Regions from separate parts of the Sinorhizobium sp. M4_45 genome, predicted to be linked through region 1. Evidence: riboswitches for the same ligand, from Rfam matches in the RefSeq annotation. Region 1 holds a riboswitch; each other region holds the start of a gene.
What was found. Region 1 has a riboswitch for thiamine pyrophosphate ahead of thiD (bifunctional hydroxymethylpyrimidine kinase/phosphomethylpyrimidine kinase). Riboswitches for the same ligand answer to the same signal wherever they lie in the genome.
Positions count from the first base shown of each region.

Region 2: it holds a riboswitch for thiamine pyrophosphate, as region 1 does, so the genes downstream of both, thiC (phosphomethylpyrimidine synthase ThiC) here and thiD (bifunctional hydroxymethylpyrimidine kinase/phosphomethylpyrimidine kinase) in region 1, are expected to answer to the same signal.
Region 3: it holds a riboswitch for thiamine pyrophosphate, as region 1 does, so the genes downstream of both, thiB (thiamine ABC transporter substrate binding subunit) here and thiD (bifunctional hydroxymethylpyrimidine kinase/phosphomethylpyrimidine kinase) in region 1, are expected to answer to the same signal.

Region 1 is NZ_NWVE01000009.1:98,816-105,231, reverse strand. It holds gene CN933_RS23145 (UTP--glucose-1-phosphate uridylyltransferase) at 1-439, shown strand, start outside; gene exoP (succinoglycan biosynthesis transport protein ExoP) at 494-2,854, shown strand; gene CN933_RS23135 (hypothetical protein) at 2,903-3,109, opposite strand; gene thiD (bifunctional hydroxymethylpyrimidine kinase/phosphomethylpyrimidine kinase) at 3,213-4,013, opposite strand; TPP riboswitch at 4,141-4,243, opposite strand; gene CN933_RS23125 (peroxiredoxin) at 4,456-5,115, shown strand; gene CN933_RS23120 (serine hydrolase domain-containing protein) at 5,232-6,236, opposite strand; gene CN933_RS23115 (beta-galactosidase) at 6,339-6,416, opposite strand, start outside.
Region 2 is NZ_NWVE01000003.1:253,065-259,480, reverse strand. It holds gene CN933_RS11480 (sensor histidine kinase) at 1-93, shown strand, start outside; gene dctD (C4-dicarboxylate transport transcriptional regulatory protein DctD) at 97-1,467, shown strand; gene CN933_RS11470 (aq_1923 C-terminal domain) at 1,568-3,610, opposite strand; TPP riboswitch at 3,771-3,882, shown strand; gene thiC (phosphomethylpyrimidine synthase ThiC) at 3,981-5,816, shown strand; gene thiO (glycine oxidase ThiO) at 5,818-6,416, shown strand, end outside.
Region 3 is NZ_NWVE01000005.1:218,478-224,893, forward strand. It holds gene CN933_RS16285 (ABC-F family ATP-binding cassette domain-containing protein) at 1-517, opposite strand, end outside; gene CN933_RS16290 (thiamine diphosphokinase) at 522-1,172, opposite strand; gene CN933_RS16295 (GNAT family N-acetyltransferase) at 1,250-1,735, opposite strand; TPP riboswitch at 1,869-1,983, shown strand; gene thiB (thiamine ABC transporter substrate binding subunit) at 2,031-3,059, shown strand; gene thiP (thiamine/thiamine pyrophosphate ABC transporter permease ThiP) at 3,067-4,698, shown strand; gene CN933_RS16310 (thiamine ABC transporter ATP-binding protein) at 4,695-5,411, shown strand; gene CN933_RS16315 (M48 family metalloprotease) at 5,751-6,416, shown strand, end outside.

The DNA.
Region 1 (6,416 bases):
TGGCGGCAACGTCGTCGGCGTCGAGCAATGCGCCCCCGAGGAAGCATCGAAATACGGCATCGTCGGCAAGGGCGAGACGGTCCGGCACGGTTTCTCCGTGACCGAGATGGTCGAAAAGCCCGCCGCAGGAAAGGCGCCCTCCAACTACTATCTCAACGGTCGCTACATTCTTCAGCCGGAAATCTTCTCGATCCTGGCCCACCAGACGCGCGGCGCCGGCAATGAGATCCAGTTGACCGATGGCATGCTGACGCTTTCGCAATCCCAGTCCTTCCACGCGCATCCCTATGAGGGCCGCACCTTCGACTGCGGTTCGAAGCAGGGCTTCATCGAAGCCAATGTCGCCTTCGCGCTCGCCCGTGCGGACATCGGCGATATCGTTTTCGAATCCGTCCGCGACATGGTTCTGTCTCACGAAAGCCGCATCCGGGCGGCATAAGCGGCGGCTTCCGGCAGTCCTTCGGGACTGCCGGAACAAGGACCGGAGAAGAAGATGAACAGAACGGCCCCCATGAAACAAAGAAGCGTTCCATTGAGCAGCATCATGCCCAGCGAAGACCAGTCAGACGGCTTTATCGACCTCGACCGACTTGTCGCCGCAGTCTTTCGTCGTGCCCGGCTCGTGGCCGCATTCGTCCTGCTCTTCATTGCGCTGGGGGTCGCTTATCTCCTGTTTGCCACGCCCTATTACACGTCGATGACGCAGATCCTTCTCGACGAAAACCTGTCCAAATACGCCGAGGAGGAACCTACCCCGGTAAACAGCCAGATGCTCGACACGCAGATTGCGAGTGCGGTCGAGATCCTGAAATCCGGCGAACTCGCATTGCGCGTCGTCGACAAGCTCAAACTCGACGAAAACGATACGATACTCAATCCGCCGCAGTCGCCCGTTGCCGTCGTCAAGGACTGGTTGAAATCGGCAACCGGGCTTTTTTCCGGCGGTCCCGACGTTACGGAAGAACAGGCGCGCAACGGACGGCGGCAGAAGGCAGCCGCGATCATACAGCAATCGCTCGCGGTCGAACGTGTTTCGCGCAGCTCGGTCGTGGCCGTTGCCTTTCGCTCAAGCGACCCCTTGCTTGCGGCGACCATCGCGCGCGGTTACGCAAGTGCCTATCTGACAGATCAGTTGAACGCCAATTTCGAGGCGACCGAGCGCGCTTCCGTCTGGCTGCAGGAACGGCTTACGGATCTTCAGCAGCGCTCGCAGGCCGCCGCGCTCGAAGTCGCGCATTTCAGGGCCGAGAACGGTCTGACGGCTGCACGGGGCGAGCTGATGTCCGAGCAGCAGATGGCCGATCTCAACAGCCAGCTCATCGTCGCCCAGGCCGATACGGCAAGTGCGTCGGCCCGTTACAACCAGTACAAGTCGATCGTCGACCAGGGACCGGAGAACGCGGTCAAGAACGCCACCATTTCCTCAAAGGAGGGTGACAATTCGGTGATCCGTGACCTTCGGACCCGCTATCTCACCGTCGGCAAGCGCGAGCGGGAAGTCTCGGATAATTTCGGCGCCGACCACCCGCAGGCCGTATCGCTCCGCGCCGAGCAGGAGGATGTCGCGCGGCAGATCTACCAGGAACTGCAGCAACTCACTGCAAGCTACAAGAACGAATACGAGGTCGCGCAGTCGCGCGAGGCATCGCTCAGGAAGAGCATTCAGGGCATTGCCGGCAAGACCTCCGACGCCAGCGAGCAACTCGTTCAATTAAGGGAGCTCGAACAGAAGGCAGCGGCTCTGAAGACGCTCTACGAATCCTATCTCGGCCGCTACGAACAGGCGACGCAGCAGCAATCCTTCCCGATCGCCAAGGCGCGCGTCATCTCCGAGGCCGGCGTGCCCGTATCGCCGTCGAGCCCCAAGAAAACCATGACTCTCGCTCTCTCGGCCGTGCTCGGCATGATGGTCGGCGGGGCTTACGCGGCCTTCCTCGAATTCCGCGAACGGACTTTCCGCCTGGAAGGCGACATCCGCTCGCTCCTCGGCCATCGCTCGCTCGGCTACGTCCCGCTGCTCGGAACGCGCATGAAGAAGAAGGCACAACTGGTCCATGCGCATTTCGGCTCGGTAAAAAGACACGACGAAGCTGTGGACGACACGATGCCGTTCCAACGACTTTCGCGCATCGTCGTCGATGCGCCGCGTTCGACCTTTGCGGAGACCTTCCGCAACGCCAAGCTTGCCTGCGACCAGATGCTCGCCGGCAGCGAAAGCCGCGTGATCGCCATTGCATCGGCCCTTCCGGACGAGGGAAAGTCGATCATTGCCGCGAACTTCGCCGCACTTCTGGCGGCGAGCGGCAAGCGGACCCTGCTCATCGATGCCGATATACGCAAGCCGGGACTGACTCAGATGATCACGCCCGCCCCGCGCACCGGGCTCGTCGAAACGCTGACCGGAGAAGCCACCTGGCCCGCCGGAATCAAGGTGGACCAGCGCACCAAGCTCGCAATCCTTCCGGCCGGCGGCGCATCGCATCAGCGGCATCAGAGCAATGAACTGCTCGCCTCCCCGGCCATGGCGAACCTCATCGAGAACGCCCGCAACGCCTTCGACTACGTCGTCGTCGATCTTGCCGCACTCGCCCCCGTCGTCGACGCCAAGGCTTTCGCGCCGCTTGCCGACGGTATTCTCTTCGTGGTCGAGTGGGGAAGGACGCCTTCGCGGCTCGTACGCGATCTGCTCAACTCGGAACCATTGATCAACTCGAAGGTGCTGGGCGTCATCCTCAACAAGACGGACATGAACGAACTCGGCAAATACAGCGACTTCGACGGGGCGGAGAAATACCGCCACCGCTACGGCAAATATTACGTCGAGAATACGATTACGGAAAACAACGCCGCTTGAGGCGACCGCGGCCGTGCCATCTGTGCGCGGCCTTTTCGCCCTTCGCCGTCAGACCTTGCGGCTATCGACGATCCAAGCGGCTGCCATTAGCGCGATGACCGCCGTAAGGGCAACGAGTGCCAGCGCATAGAAAAGCGAATATTCGACCAGCGACGGCAGCATCGAAAGACAACGCCGCACCCTGCCAGGCGACCGCCGCCAATCCGGCAGGTCGTCACGGTTGAAAGCCTCCAGCCGGCGGGTAAGAAAATGCATATCGCGAGAACCGATTGCCAATCGAAGCCATGGACGCGGTCATGCTGCTGAACAACAGTGGCGATAGCGAGGCACTTCAGCTCCCCGAGCCGTCACCCGGCAGTCAATCTTCCCACCACCGGTGGAAATGATGGACCGGACCGCGCCCCTGACCTATCTCCAGGCGGTCGGCCGCGAAGATTGCGGCATGCAGATAGGACTTGGCGGCACTCACCGCTTCGACCAGCGGCAAGCCTTTCGCAAGGCCGGCGGCAATGGCTGCCGACAGCGTGCAGCCGGTGCCGTGGTCGTTGCGCGTCTCGATCCGCGCGGCGGGAAGGCGGACAAGAGTGTCGCCGTCGAAGAAGAGGTCTGTGGCCTCCCGGGCCTTCAGGTGCCCGCCCTTGACCAGAACCGCATATGCGCCGGTCCGCATGATCGCTTCCGCCTGGCGCGCCATCTCCGCCTCGTCCTCGGCGATTGCGCGCCCGGTCATCAGCGCGGCCTCGGCAAGATTGGGCGTGGCGACGAGCGCCAGCGGCAACAGCTCTTCGATGAGCGCCGTAACGGCATCCGGCCGAAGCAACGCGTCGCCGGAGGTCGCAACCATGACCGGATCCACGACCGCCCGTTTTCCGGACCGGCGCAATCCATCGGCAATGGCGGCGATCGTTTCCCGACGCGAGACCATGCCGATCTTGACGGCCTTCACGTCGAGATCGGAGAAGACGGCGTCCATCTGCGCCGACACGATTTCAGCGGAGACATCCTCGACGGCCGTCACACCCCTGGTGTTCTGGGCCGTGATCGCAGTGATGACGCTGGCGCCGTAAACGCCGAGCGCCGAAAACGTCTTGAGGTCCGCCTGAATACCGGCGCCGCCGCCGGAGTCCGAGCCGGCGATGGTGAGTGCAATCGCCGTCATGCCCCGTCCTCCTTCGCACGAGGGCGGATGATGCTTGCGAGCGGTACGGCAGTGGACGTCATCGATCGATCTCCAGGCGGAACATCACGGAGATCCAGGAAAGGCGATGAAAAGGAGAACTTGCCGCTGGCGGCCTTCTTTCCGTTCCTACGCCGGCATGACCCGGATCAGGTTCAAGGGTCCGGCTCAACGCCATCTCAGCACCGTCTGGTGCTCCCCTCGGAATGCGCTATCTATGCGGCTGTGGCAAAGCGATGTCAACGCGCCCGCGCAAAGGCTTGTAAGACCTGGCTTTTAGGCCGGCCGGCAAAAATATACCCGCAGCCTGGCCACCTATGATGCAGTCATTCCTTCTGCCGCCGTCAATCGCTCGTTTCCTCCTCGAAAACGGCGGCGATTGCGTTATTCTTAGCAAATTTCGTCGTACAGGAGGGAGCACGCCATGAGTCTGCGCATCAACGATACCGCCCCTGATTTCACCGCCGAGACAACGCAGGGCACGATCAATTTCCATGAATGGATCGGCGACGGCTGGGCTGTCCTTTTCTCCCATCCGAAGAACTTTACTCCCGTCTGCACGACGGAACTCGGCGCCATGGCCGGCATCGAGCCGGAGTTCCGCAAGCGCGGCGTCAAGATCATCGGCATTTCGGTCGACCCGGTCGAAAGTCACACCAAGTGGAAGAACGACATCAAGGTCGCGACCGGCTTCGAGGTCGACTACCCGCTGATCGGCGACCGCGATCTGAAGGTGGCAAAGCTTTACGACATGCTGCCGGCCGGCGCCGGAGAGACGTCGGAGGGCCGGACGCCTGCGGATAACGCCACCGTGCGTTCGGTCTACGTCATCGGCCCCGACAAGAAGATCAAGCTGATCCTCACCTATCCGATGACCACCGGCCGCAACTTCAACGAGATCCTGCGCGCCATCGACTCGATCCAGCTCACCGCCAAGCATCAGGTGGCAACACCCGCGAACTGGCAGCAGGGCGAGGACGTCATCATCACGGCCGCCGTCTCCAACGAGGACGCCGTGCAGCGTTTCGGGTCGTTCGACACCGTGCTTCCCTATCTCCGGAAGACGAAGCAGCCAACGGCCTAAGCAAACCCGCTGCGAAGAGTCAGTCGATCGGGCGCGTCAATTCATCAAGGTCGACGCGCCCTTGGCGCTTTTTGCTAACATGGTTGTTTAACGCGCACAGAGCAGAACCATCTGCCTCAATCCGCTTTGGCGATGGAGATGATCTCCGCCAGAACCCCGTGCAGAGCGTCGCGATAGCCGTTGCGTGCCGAGGGGCCGCTTTCATCCGACGTCATGACCACGGTCAGGTCTAGGGACGGCACTATATAGAGCATCTGGCCGCCATAGCCCCAAGCGTAATACACATCCTCGCCGCCGATCCGGCGCGTGAACCAGCCATATCCGTAGCCGTCGCCGGTAAAACGGGAGGCCGTGCGCGGCTGCCAGGAAAGCTCCACCCAATCGGCCGGGACGACCTGCCGTCCGTCCGCGGTGCGGCCGCGGTTGCGATAGAGCTCACCGAAGGCAAGCAGCGATCGCGCGCTCATCGCCATCTGGTTGCCGCCGAGATAGATGCCCTGGGGATCCCGCTCCCAGGCACCGATCCGGAAACCTTCGACCGGATCGAGCCATTCGCGCGCAAGCGCCAGTGTCGACTTGCCGCCGACCTTGGTCAGTATTGCCGAGAGCAGATGGGTCGAGGCGGTCGAATAAAGCATCCGACCTCCGGGCTCGTCGTCGAAGGGCTGTGCCAGTGCGAAACGAACCCAGTTGCGGCTCGACACCCAGCGGCCGTAATTCGGTCCGGACATGCGCCCCAGTCCCGCTTGCATCGAAAGCAGGTTGCCGATGGTGATGTCGTTGATCCGGGGGTCGGCCTGCGACGGGAGGTCTTCCTTCAGGAGCGGCGCGATCTTCTGCTCCGGGCCGTCGAGCAGACCCTTGTCGATCGCAATGCCCACAAGTGCGGATACGATCGATTTCGACGCCGACTTGATGTTGGTCGACTCCGAGGGAGTGTGGCCGCGATAACCCTTCTCGGCAATCGTCTCCCCGTCCCTGGCAACGACCACGGTCTTCAGCGGGTTCAACTCTTCTCTGGTCGCCAGGGCCGTCAGCAAGGTGGTGACGGACTGATCCTGCGCGGCTGCCGCCGAGTGGAAACCGAAGAGCGCAAGGAACGTAACAACGAGCATAGTCATGCGTTCGACCTAGGGCGAATGGCACGACAAGTCATCAAGTGCAGTCCAAGCTCACGACGATGTGACCTTGCCTGAAGGTCGGCTACATCGATGCTCCGGGGTTCATTCCCTCCAGATCGCAACATCGACGGGTTTCAGCGTGCGGCCCCCCAGGTAGAACTCGGCCGACGGCCCTGCGGG
Region 2 (6,416 bases), on a different contig from region 1:
TCCAAGGAGATCGTCTCCGACTATGGCGGCACGATCGAGGTCGAGAGCAGTCCCTCCGGAACAATATTTACCGTCAATCTCAAGAAGGCCTGAGCGATGAGCGCCGCCCGATCCGTGTTCCTGATCGATGACGACCGCGATCTGCGCAAGGCGATGCAGCAGACGCTCGAGCTCGCGGGCTTCACCGTCTCGTCCTTTGCCAGCGCGACGGAGGCGCTCTCCGAACTTTCCGCCGACTTCGCGGGCGTCGTCATCAGCGATATCCGCATGCCGGGCATGGACGGGCTCGCCCTTTTCCGCAAGGTTCTGGCGCTCGATCCGGACCTGCCGATGATCCTTGTCACAGGACACGGCGACATACCGATGGCGGTGCAGGCGATCCAGGACGGCGCCTATGACTTCATCGCCAAGCCGTTTGCCGCCGACCGTCTTGTCCAGAGCGCCCGGCGCGCAGAGGAGAAACGGCGGCTCGTCATGGAGAACCGGGCGCTGCGCCGCGCGGCCGAGGCCGCCTCCGAAGGACTGCCGCTGATCGGCCAGACGCCGGCCATGGAGCGGCTTCGCCAGACCTTGAAACACATCGCCGACACCGATGTCGATGTGCTGGTCGCCGGCGAGACGGGCAGCGGCAAGGAGGTCGTCGCCACGCTGCTGCACCAATGGAGCCGGCGCAGAACCGGCAACTTCGTCGCACTGAATTGCGGCGCTCTGCCGGAAACGGTCATCGAAAGCGAGCTCTTCGGCCACGAGCCCGGCGCCTTTACCGGCGCCGTCAAGAAGCGGGTCGGCAGGATCGAGCATGCGAACGGCGGCACCCTCTTCCTCGACGAGATCGAGGCGATGCCGCCGGCAACCCAGGTGAAGATGCTGCGCGTGCTGGAAGCACGCGAGATCACCCCGCTCGGCACCAACCTGACCCGTCCCGTCGACATCCGCGTCGTCGCCGCAGCCAAGGTCGACCTCGGCGATCCGGCCGCGCGCGGCGATTTCCGCGAAGATCTCTATTACCGGCTGAACGTCGTGACGCTCTCGATCCCGCCCTTGCGCGAACGGCGCGACGACATCCCCCTCCTCTTCTCCCATTTCCTGGCCCGCGCCTCGGAACGCTTCGGCCGCGACGTGCCCGCGATCTCGGCTGCCATGCGCGCCTACCTGGCCACGCATTCCTGGCCGGGCAATGTGCGCGAGCTTTCGCACTTCGCCGAACGGGTCGCGCTGGGGGTGGAGGGCAACCTGGGAGCTCCGGCCGCAGCGCCCGCCTCAAGCGGAGCAACCCTGCCGGAAAGATTGGAACGCTACGAGGCCGATATCCTCAAGCAGGCCCTCACGGCGCACCGCGGCGACGTCAAGGAGACCCTGCAGGCCCTCGGAATCCCCCGCAAGACTTTTTACGACAAGCTGCAGCGACATGGGATCAACCGGGCGGATTTTATCGACCGGGCAGGCGCGAAGAGTGGCGACGCGTAGGTGGATAGTTTGCCCCCACTCCGACCCCTCCCCGTTCGACCGGAGGGGAGTTGAGGCGGCGCTGCGAGCCCTCTTCGCCCCGCTTGCGGCGAGAAGGCCGCTATTCCGCCGTCGCCTCGAAGTCGACCCTGTCGAGAAGCAGAAGCGGATTTTGCGAAGCAACCGCGAATTCGAGCGCACCGATGCCGCTGGCGGATTTGGACTTGGCCGTCAGCGTGAATGTCCCCGGTTTCGCGATGAACCGCGAAACTGCATCCACCACATTCCGCAGCCGAGGCTCCTGCGCGGCAAATTGCTGCAGCATCACCGACGCCGTCATTTCCAGCATGCCGCGTGCCTGATCCTCCGTCATGCCGTTTTGTTCGGCATAGACCTGTATCCCTTTGGCGGTGAAGCCCTTGTCCTCGATCTGCAGGCTTGCTTCCCGCGCGGTGAGGCCGAACAACGCCGCCTGCGCCTTAGCCGCGTCGCCCGAAAAGAAGTCGCCGCTCACGCCTCCCAGAAGGCCGGAGAGGGAAAAGCGGCCGATATCCTTTCCGCTCGTGGAAATATCCTTGATGACCAGAGTCTCGTTCGCTTCGTCCCAGGCGGCTTCGAGGTTGGAGGAGAGGACCAACTCGTTGAAGCCCAGCTTGCGAAGCTTGGCGAGAGTCTCGTCCTGCGTATGCTCCGGGATTTGAAGGGCGAAGTCCTGGTATCCGGCGCGGACGTCAGTCGGAATGCCGTTTCGCGGTTTCGCGAGCGCAAGCTCGTATCCCTTCATCGTGAAGCGGATGCGCTGCGGCCGAGCGCCCTCTCCAGCATCCGGAGTGTCGTTGTATTCGTCCCAGTCTTCCACGCCGGTGCCCGAGTCAGGCAGATCCGCATCGATTCCCGCCACGCGGAACGCTCCGAACTCCGGCAGCAGCGTCGTGAAAGGGAAGTTCTCATGCTGCCCATCCTGCAGGGCGACGAACTTCTTCAGCGCTTCCACGCTGGGATCCCAGGAAAAGCCCGAAATGCTTGCTTCGGAGACTTTGACGTAGTCCGCGCCCTCCGCCATCGAGAAGCCATTCACCGACGCGTCGAGCTTCCGGCCATCCAGCCGGAGCGTGAGGCGATCCATCGCAAGCCTGATCCTCTCGCCCTCTTCACCATCCTTGTTCGGCGCGTCGATCTTCAGACCCAGCATTTCCATGTCGGCCTTCCTCGTCAAATCGGCGACCGACAGAATCCGGGCGAAATAGTCTTGACGCTCCGCCACGGGCAGATCCTCGGGCGACGAGACCGAGTTGAGCTTCTCCAGAGTCTCGCGAAGTGGCTCGTCCAGCATCCGCATGCTTACGCCGCTGCTGCGAACCTCGTCATAGCCGAAGCTCGCCTCGCCATCCGAAAAGGCTATATCCTTGATCGAGAATGGCCCATAAACAGGCCTTGCCTGCTCGTCGCCCGGCCCGGCTTTTTCAGTATAGATGCGGGCCAGATAGGCGGCATCGACGTCCTGCCCCGTCATGGCTCCGAGGGAGCCCGTCAGCCGCTTCTTCTCGCCGCCCTCTCCATCGGAGGCGCCTATGCCGGCTTCGAAGCTCGCACCACTCGCCGAATAGCGCGCGATGCGGCCATCCACGATACCTTCCGAGACCACGTTCTTGTAGACCAGCTTCTGCTCGCTACCGGCAACCGTCTGCGTGATGATCACCTCAGGGGCGGTGGCGCTCTTTGCCGTAAAAAGCGCCAGCTGTTTCGGCAGCGAAAGGTCGCTTCCCGCGCCGAACATTTGCGCCAGCGTGTCGCGACCGAACTCCGCCTGCTCGACAATCACCTTCGGCACGGCGATCTTGCCCGGGCGCATATCGAGCTCCACGCCGCTGACTTCGAGCATGCCCTCCAGGAAAAGGATCCTGGGCCGCCCGTCGATTGCGGCGACGCGGAGTTCGGACCCTTCCTTCAGCGGCAGCGTCACGTCGCGCAGATGAACGCGCCCGAAAAAGTCCGCTTCGACCGTGCCCACTCTGCCGCCCCGCTCGGCGATCAGCCTGCTCACGCTCTTTTCGACAGCAATCTTGTAACCGGTCGCGCCTGCGGCCGCGATTGCGATGACCGCAACGGCTGCCCAAAGCGCCTTGCGTCCCCTTTTCCTGGTCCCCGTCTCCGCCTGCCCCAAGACCTTCACCCTTTTTCGCTATGCGCATCATGGCGCTTCAGACTCGGACGGTAAGTAGATTTAGAACCTTGCATTTGCAAGCATGCCGCGAGCCCTGCGCACGGGATTTGGCCGGTGCAAAAACCATCTTGACGCCGCGGCGATAACCGTCCCTAATTGCGCCATTCACCAGGGGGGTCCCGGCAAGGGGCTGAGATACTGCTAGCGCGCGCAGTGACCCGTTGAACCTGATCCAGTTCATACTGGCGTAGGGACGGTGCAGACGTGCAGCAGCGAGGATTCCGTTTACCGGCAATTCATCGGCGATACGTCTTTTCATCCTTCCGGCTTCAGAACTGGGTCTCCAACGCGAAAACATTGGAGCCTCAAGATGAATCTAATCAAGCCTCTCCCCGCGGCGCCCTCGGTCACGCAAGGACCGCTCCCGGCATCCCGCAAGGTTTACAAGCCGGGCGAGATCCACCCGGACATTCGCGTGCCGATGCGCGAGATCGCGCTGCATCCGACCTCCGGCGAGCCGCCGGTGACTGTTTACGATTCCTCCGGCCCCTACACGGTCGAAAACGCCGATATCCGCATTGACGCGGGCCTGCCGCGCCTTCGCAGCGACTGGGTTCTCAAGCGCGGCGATGTCGAAAGCTACGACGGCCGTGCGGTGAAGGCCGAAGACAACGGCTTTGCGACCGGCGAAAGGCTGACGCCGGAATTCCCGATTCGCCACCAGCCGCTCAAGGCTAAGCCGGGAAAAGCGGTAACCCAGCTCGCCTATGCCCGCGCCGGCATCGTCACGCCGGAGATGGAGTTCATCGCCATCCGCGAAAATCTCGGCCGGAAGGCCGCGAAGGAGGCGCTTGCCCGAGACGGCGAAAGCTTCGGTGCCTCGGTCCCCGATTTCGTGACGCCGGAATTCGTGCGCCAGGAAGTGGCGAGCGGCCGCGCCATCATTCCGGCCAATATAAACCACCCGGAAGCCGAGCCGATGATCATCGGCCGCAACTTCCTGGTGAAGATCAACGCGAATATCGGCAATTCCGCCGTCACCTCATCGATGGCCGAGGAGGTCGAGAAGATGGTCTGGGCGACTCGCTGGGGCGCCGACACGGTCATGGACCTTTCCACCGGCCGCAACATTCACAACATCCGCGAATGGATCATCCGCAATTCGCCGGTACCGATCGGCACCGTGCCGCTCTACCAGGCGCTGGAAAAGGTAAACGGCATTGCCGAGGATCTTTCCTGGGAGGTCTTCCGCGACACGTTGATCGAGCAGGCGGAACAGGGCGTCGACTATTTCACCATCCATGCCGGGGTCAGGCTTCACTATATCCCGCTCACCGTGGATCGCGTCACGGGCATCGTTTCGCGCGGCGGCTCGATCATGGCGAAGTGGTGCCTGCATCACCACCGCGAGAGCTTCCTCTACGAGCATTTCGAGGAGATCTGCGACATCTGCCGCGCCTATGACGTTTCCTTCTCGCTCGGCGACGGCCTGCGTCCCGGCTCCATCGCCGACGCCAACGACCGGGCCCAGTTCGCCGAGCTCGAAACGCTGGGCGAACTGACGAAGATCGCCTGGGCCAAGGATTGCCAGGTGATGATCGAAGGGCCGGGCCATGTGCCCATGCACAAGATCAAGGAGAACATGGACAAGCAGCTCGCCGTCTGCGGAGAAGCGCCCTTCTATACGCTCGGGCCGCTCACCACCGATATCGCGCCCGGCTACGACCACATCACGTCAGGCATTGGCGCGGCTATGATCGGCTGGTTCGGCACCGCCATGCTTTGCTACGTGACGCCGAAGGAACATCTGGGCCTGCCCGACCGCAACGACGTCAAGACCGGCGTGATCACCTACAAGATCGCCGCTCATGCCGCCGATCTCGCCAAAGGACACCCGGCCGCCCGAACCCGCGACGACGCGCTGTCACGAGCCCGCTTCGAGTTCCGCTGGGAGGATCAGTTCAACCTCTCGCTCGACCCCGAGACCGCGCGCAATTTCCACGACGAGACGCTGCCGAAGGAGGCGCACAAGGTCGCGCATTTCTGCTCCATGTGCGGACCGAAATTCTGTTCGATGCGGATTTCCCACGATATCCGCGCCGAGGCGCAGAAGGAGGGCCTCGAGGCGATGGCCGCTAGATATCGCGACGGCGGCGACCTCTATATGCCGGTCGATGAAAGCAATGCCGCACCCGCTGGAGAATGAAATGCGCGTGCTGATCAGAGGGGCCGGCGTCGCCGGCCTCACCGCCGCCCATGAACTTCTCGGGCGCGGCGCCGCAGTGACGATCATGGAAAATGCCGCCGGCTTTCCCGGGGCCGCTTCCTGGTATGCGGGCGGCATGCTCGCTCCCTGGTGCGAGCGCGAAAGTGCCGAGGAAACCGTCCTGAGGCTGGGGATCGGCGCCGCCGACTGGTGGGAAGCCGCGCTCCCTGCCGGTTCCGTTCATCGCAACGGCACGCTCGTCGTCGCGCAACCCCGTGACGGAGCCGAACTCCAGCGTTTCGCCTCCCGCACCTCCGGCTTCCGCTCGCTCGATGCAGAGGAGATCGCAGCGCTGGAGCCGGCTCTCGCCGGCCGTTTCCGGCAGGCGCTGTTCTTTCCGCAGGAGGCGCATCTCGACCCGCGCCGGGCACTCTCGGCGCTCCGGCAAGGGCTGACGGCACGCGGCGCGGTATTCGCCGGCGAGGACATGGACGATCGCGATTTCGCGCTCACCGTCGATTGCACCGGCGCGTCGAGGGTCGGCGAGATCGACGGGCTACGCGGGGTGCGCGGCGAGATGGCCTATCTGCAGACGGACGA
Region 3 (6,416 bases), on a different contig from region 1:
AGATCAGCACGAGCGCCGAACGGCTGCGGACGAGCTCGTCTTCCAGCCATTCGATCGTCGGCAGATCGAGATGGTTCGTCGGCTCGTCGAGAAGCAGAATGTCGGGCTCCGGCGCAAGCACACGGGCAAGGGCGGCACGACGTGCCTCGCCGCCGGAAAGGCGCGTCGGCTCTTCCTCCCCGGTCAGCCCCAGATGCTGCAGCAGGTAGGCGACCCGGTAGGGATCGTCGCCTGGCCCGAGGCCGGCTTCGGCATAGGCCTGAACCGTATCGAAGCCGTCGAAGTCGGGCGCCTGGTGCAGATAGCGGATCGTCACCGATGGATGCCGGAAGATCTCGCCCGACTGGGGTTCTGCAATTCCGGCGGCGATCTTCATCAGCGTCGATTTGCCCGAACCATTGCGGCCTACGAGGCAGATGCGATCGCCGGGCTCGACCTGCAGGCCCGCACCCGCAAGCAGCGGCGTGCCGCCGAAGGTCAGTAGAATGTCGTCAAGCTTCAGGATGGGAGGCGCCAAGGCATCAGGCTCCGGAAAGATCATAGGGGCGGGCGAGAACGACGGCCCGGCCGGATTTCAGGGTCAAGCGGACCGTGCCATCCGCGATGTTCGAAATGGTGCGCGACGAGCCGAAGGGCAAATGAAAATCCTTCAGCGGGTAGCGCACGTTCTCGATCGAAAGACCGTCAAGATCGGCAAAGCCGAGGATCGAGAAGAGGCTGCCTTTCGGCAGCTCGATCTCCTGCGAGCCGGGCAGCAGCGGATAGGCCTCCTCCTCGCCGGAGGTCATCATCACCGCAACGCCGCTCTGGGCAAGCGCGACGGTACCGAGGAGATGCAGGAAAGCATGGTCGCTGCGCGCGCCGCCGAGTCCGCCCGCGAAGACGAGCGAGGTCGCGCCACGCTCGAGGGCTGCCTCGACGGCGATCTCCCCGTCGGTCGCGTTCTTGGCAGCTGGATGGCGTTCGCGCGGGACGCCGGCAAACTCCGCCAGAAGCGCCTCATCCGTGGAATCGAAATCGCCGACCCAGAGATCGGGAACGATCCCCAGCGTCCTTGCATGGCGCATGCCGCCGTCGGCGGCGACGAAGCGGCTGCCTTCGAGCTGTCGAGCGAGCCGGTCTGTCGGCGTCAGCGCGCCGCCGAGCAGGATGGTGAAGGGTGATCGGGTCATGGCAGAAGCCCATAGCGCAAAGCAGCGGCGAAGGAAAAGGGCTCCGGCTGCTGTTTTGCGAACGCATGCTGCGCGGATCAGGTTCCGGACGCCGGATCCCCGGGAAAGAGCATGCCGTCGTAGATGCCGGGCGTCGACCCGGCGATCTCCACCGCACCCACCGCACGGGCATAGAATTCGGCAGGGCCGACGCCGCCGATGATCGCATATGCATAGCCGGCGGCGCGCATGGATAGCAGGCTTTCGACGAGCAGGGCCTCGCCGATGCCCTTGCCGCGCATAGTCTCGTCAACTCCGGTCGGACCGAAGAAGCCGAGCGCGGTTACGTCATGGCAGGCAAAGCCCACGATCCGGTCCCGATGGTGAGCGACATGGATGCGCGCCGGCGTCGAGGAGAAGGCGGTTTCGGCCTCGCCGGCCCACCCGGTCCCGAAGCGCTCCTCGATCCAGGGAATGACGGCCCGCCGCTCGGCCGCAAGCGCCCGGCGGATGCGGATGTCGGGGTCGAGACGCGATGGGCGGCCCTCGGGCAAGGCATAGAGGCGGACGAGCATGTCTGGCATGAAATTGTCTCCGCTTTCGGCGAACAAACTGCGCCGGCAATTGTTTGACTTTTAATAGCGCGGCTGACGCGGACGGCAAACGCCCCTGCTGAAACTCAGCTTGCCTAAGCCGTCGCCGGAAGCTAAATCTCTTGCTGCTCTAACGGGGTGCCCTGGTCGGCTTTTGCGACCGTGGCTGAGAGGCTTCGAGCCAACCCGCGGAACCTGATCCGGCTCATACCGGCGGAGGGATTAGAAGCGATCGGACCGATACGCGCTTTTCCCATGCAGCAACAACAAAGGGAGAGGTGCCAGAATGTCCAATTCACTCCATCGAAAGATCCTTGGCCGGCTTGCGATCGCCGCAGCTTCGATCGCGGTATTTTCCGTGAGCGCGGCGGCCGCGGAAAAAACCCTGACGGTCTATACCTATGAGAGCTTCATCACCGAATGGGGGCCGGGCGCCAAGGTGGCGGAAGCGTTCGAGAAGACCTGCGACTGCAAGGTCGACTATGTAGGCGTTGCCGACGGGGTCGAACTCCTGACGCGGCTGAAGCTCGAAGGTCAGGGATCCAAGGCCGACATCGTACTCGGTCTCGACACCAATCTGGTGGCGGAGGCGAAAGCGACCGGCTTCTTCGCGCCGCACGGCGCCGATACCGCCTCCGTCAAGGTCCCGGGCGGCTTCTCCGACGACACCTTCATACCGTATGACTACGGCCATTTCGCCGTTGTCTACGACACCGAGACGCTGAAGGATCCACCGAAGAGCCTCAAGGAACTGGTCGAGGGCGATCCGTCGCAGAAGATCGTCATCGAGGACCCGCGGACCTCAACCCCCGGCCTCGGCCTCCTGCTGTGGGTGAAGTCGGTCTATGGCGACCAGGCCGGCCAGGCCTGGTCGCAGCTCAAGGACCGCGTGCTGACGGTCACGCCGGGCTGGTCGGAAGCCTATGGCCTCTTCACGAAGGGCGAGGCCCCGATGGTTCTCTCCTACACGACCTCGCCCGCCTATCACATGGTGGCGGAAAACACCGAGCGCTACCAGGCGGCCCCCTTCGCCGAAGGCCATTATATCCAGATCGAAGTCGCCGCATTGACGAAGAATGCGAAGGACCCGGAACTCGCCCGGAGCTTCCTGACCTTCATGATCGGCCCGGAATTCCAGTCGATCATCCCGACGACCAACTGGATGATGCCGGTGACCGCGACCAAGGAGCCGCTGCCGGAAGCCTTCAGCAAGCTCGTCGACCCGCAAAAGACGCTCCTCATTCCCGCCGAGGAGGTCGCCGCCAACCGCAAGGCCTGGGTCGACGAATGGCTGGCCGCCATGAGCCGGAACTGAGGCCGGATTGTCCGGCACGAAGGAAAGCAAGATGACAATCGCCGCCGGGGCCTTCGCCTTCGGCGGCATCCTGCTTTTCGTCGGCCTCGCCGGCGCGGCACTGCTTGCCCAGTCGGCCGGCAGCGCCGGCGCCGGTCCGCTTTTCGATGCCTATATCTGGCGCATCACACGCTTCACGCTGCTGCAGGCCAGCCTCTCGACGCTTCTTGCCATCCTTTTCGCGATACCGGTGGCCCGGGCACTTGCCCGCCAGGCTTCGTTCCCCGGCCGCATCTGGGTGCTGCGGCTTCTGGCGCTGCCACTCGGCCTGCCGGCGATCGTCGCCGCACTCGGGCTGATCGAAATCTGGGGCCGGCAGGGGCTCTTGAACAGGGTGCTTTCGGCAGGCGGGCTGGAGCAGCCGGTCAGCATCTATGGCCTCTCCGGCATTCTCATTGCCCATGTCTTCTTCAACATGCCGCTCGCCGCACGCTTGATGCTTGCCGGCATCGAGCGCATTCCGGCCGAATACTGGCGCAGCTGCGCCAATCTCGGCATGGGTTCCTTCGCCACCTTTCGCTTCATCGAGTGGCCGGTGATCCGTGGATTGCTTCCCGGCATCGCCGGGCTCATCTTCATGCTCTGCGCCACCAGCTTCACGCTCGTGCTGACGCTTGGCGGGGGGCCGGCCGCGAGCACGCTCGAAGTGGCGATCTACCAGGCGCTGCGCTTCGACTTCGACCCGCCGCGGGCGATCGCCCTTTCGGCACTTCAGGTCGCCCTTACCGGAGCGCTGCTTCTCGTCTTGAAATTGATCGCGCCGGCGCCGCTGGAGGGAGAGACGAGCGGCAGGGCCATCCGGCGTTTCGACGGCGCGAGCGGTCTGTCGCGGCTTGCCGACCGTATCTGGCTGGTACTCGCCGTCATCCTCGTCGGCCTGCCCTTTGCGGCTATCGCCTATAGCGGATCGAAGGCCGACCTCTTCCGTCTCGTGAACGAGCCGGCATTCCGTCGGGCGCTCGCCATGAGCGCGACGATCGCCCTTGTCTCCGCCACGATTTCGGTCGTCATCGCGGCGCTGATGATCCGTACCGAACGCCTCGCGCTGGCGCGGCGGCGCCCGGGTCCCGCGGCTCGCCTCTTTGCCGGAGGGATCGGCGCAAGCACCTCCTTCATACTGCTCGTGCCTCCCGTCGTGCTCGGCGCCGGATGGTTCCTGCTCCTGAGGCCGTTCGGCGACGTCGCCCGTTTCGCGCCGGCCGTCGTCGTCGCCATCAATGCGCTGATGGCGCTTCCCTTCGTTCACCGGGTGCTGGCGCCGGCCATGGCGACGCATGCCGCTCGCACCGCGCGCCTTGCCGCGAGCCTCGGCATCGGGGGCTTCCACCGCCTGCTGTGGATCGACTGGCCGGGTCTGCGCAAACCTCTCTTCGTCGCCTTTTCCTTTGCCATGGCCCTCTCGCTCGGCGATCTGGGAGCCGTCGCTCTTTTCGGCTCCGAGGACATGGTAACCCTCCCTTATCTGCTCTATAGCCGGATGGGCAGCTATCGCACCGCGGATGCGGCCGGACTGGCGCTGGTTCTCGGCCTTCTCTGCCTTGTCCTGACGGTGCTCGGCACGGCGGGAGAGGAGAGGCGGCCGGAGGGTAAATACACATGAGTTCCACCGCTCTCGCCGTAAAGGGCATCGAGATAGGCTTCGAAACAACGACGCTCGCCTTCGACTGCACGGTTCCCGCGGAGCGGATCGTCGCCGTGGCCGGCGCCTCCGGCTCGGGCAAGTCGACGCTCTTCAACGTCATCGCCGGCTTCGAGCAACCGGAGCGCGGGGAAGTCCGCATCTTCGGCGAGGAAATGACCGGTCGCCCGCCTGCGGAACGGCCGGTATCGATCATATTTCAGGAACATAACCTCTTCGCACATCTCGACGCCGCCACCAATGTCGGCTTCGGCATCAGCCCGGCGCTGCGACTGGATGCGGCCGACCGCATGAAAGTGGAGGACGCACTGGCCCGTGTCGGGCTCGCCGGTTTTGGCAAGCGGCTGCCGCCGACGCTTTCAGGCGGCGAACGCCAGAGGGTCGCGCTCGCGCGCGCCTTCGTACGGCACCGCCCGATCCTCCTGCTCGACGAACCTTTCGCTGCGCTCGACCCAGGCATGCGCGCCGAGATGCGGACACTCATCAGCGATCTGCACGAGGAGGAAGGCAACACGATACTGATGATCACGCATCATCCCGATGACGTGAGGGCGCTCGCCGACAGCGTTCTTTTCCTCGACCGGGGCCGGATTGTCGCCCATGATGAAGTCGATCGGTTTCTCAAGCGCCGCGACATCACGGCCATCAACCGGTTCCTCGGCAAGGAGGGATGACGAACTGTTCGCGGCGACCGATCCGACGCCGGACGAACTAAATTCGCCGGACGCCACAATTTGACCGCCGCGCCGTGCGAGGCGCGGGAGACACCAAGGGGTATCTCGCAAAATTCGCGCATCCGTTGCTGCGATACCACGGGGCAACTATTTCTACTGGGGTCGGCTAGGCAGGCGGCGCTGAAATCGGATACAGCAGAATCCTGGCTGAAACACCCGCGCCGGTGCGCCGCATCCGGCTGAAAAAGTAGGACTTTTCGCCGATTGCGATGAATGGCTTCGAGCCGCGGGTCGCGCCGGCGGATGGGGACGGGCTGAGGCATGATAAGGCAGGCAGTCATGAATGGCTGGTTTCCGCGGCGGCATGGAACCGTTCGCGCACGAGCGCTGGTCGCATTGGCTGCCACGACGCTGCTGGCTGGCTGCCAATCCGTCATCGAGCAGACCTACGAGCCCACCGTTTCGCCATCCTCCAATCCGCAGATCGTCGAGGAAGTGCAGAAGAACGACCCGCGGGCCCAGCTCGGCGCGCGCGAGCATCCGCGCATCGTGGCAAGCTACGGCGGAGAATACCGCGACGCCAAGACCGAGCGGCTGGTCGCCCGGATCACCGGCGCCCTGACGGCGGTTTCGGAAAACCCGCAGCAATCCTACCGCATCACCATTCTCAACTCGCCGGCAATCAACGCTTTCGCGCTTCCGGGCGGCTATCTCTACGTGACGCGCGGCCTGCTGGCGCTCGCCAACGACGCCGCGGAAGTGGCCGCCGTGCTCTCGCACGAGATGGCGCATGTGACGGCCAATCACGGCATCCAGCGCCAGCAGCGCGAGGAGGCGGAGGTGATTGCGAGCCGCGTCGTCTCCGAGGTGCTCTCCTCCGATCTTGCCGGCAAGCAGGCGCTTGCCCGCGGCAAGCTGCGCCTTGCCGCCTTCTCGCGCAATCAGGAACTGCAGGCCGACGTGATCGGCGTCCGCATGCTGGGCGAGGCGGGGTACGACCCCTAT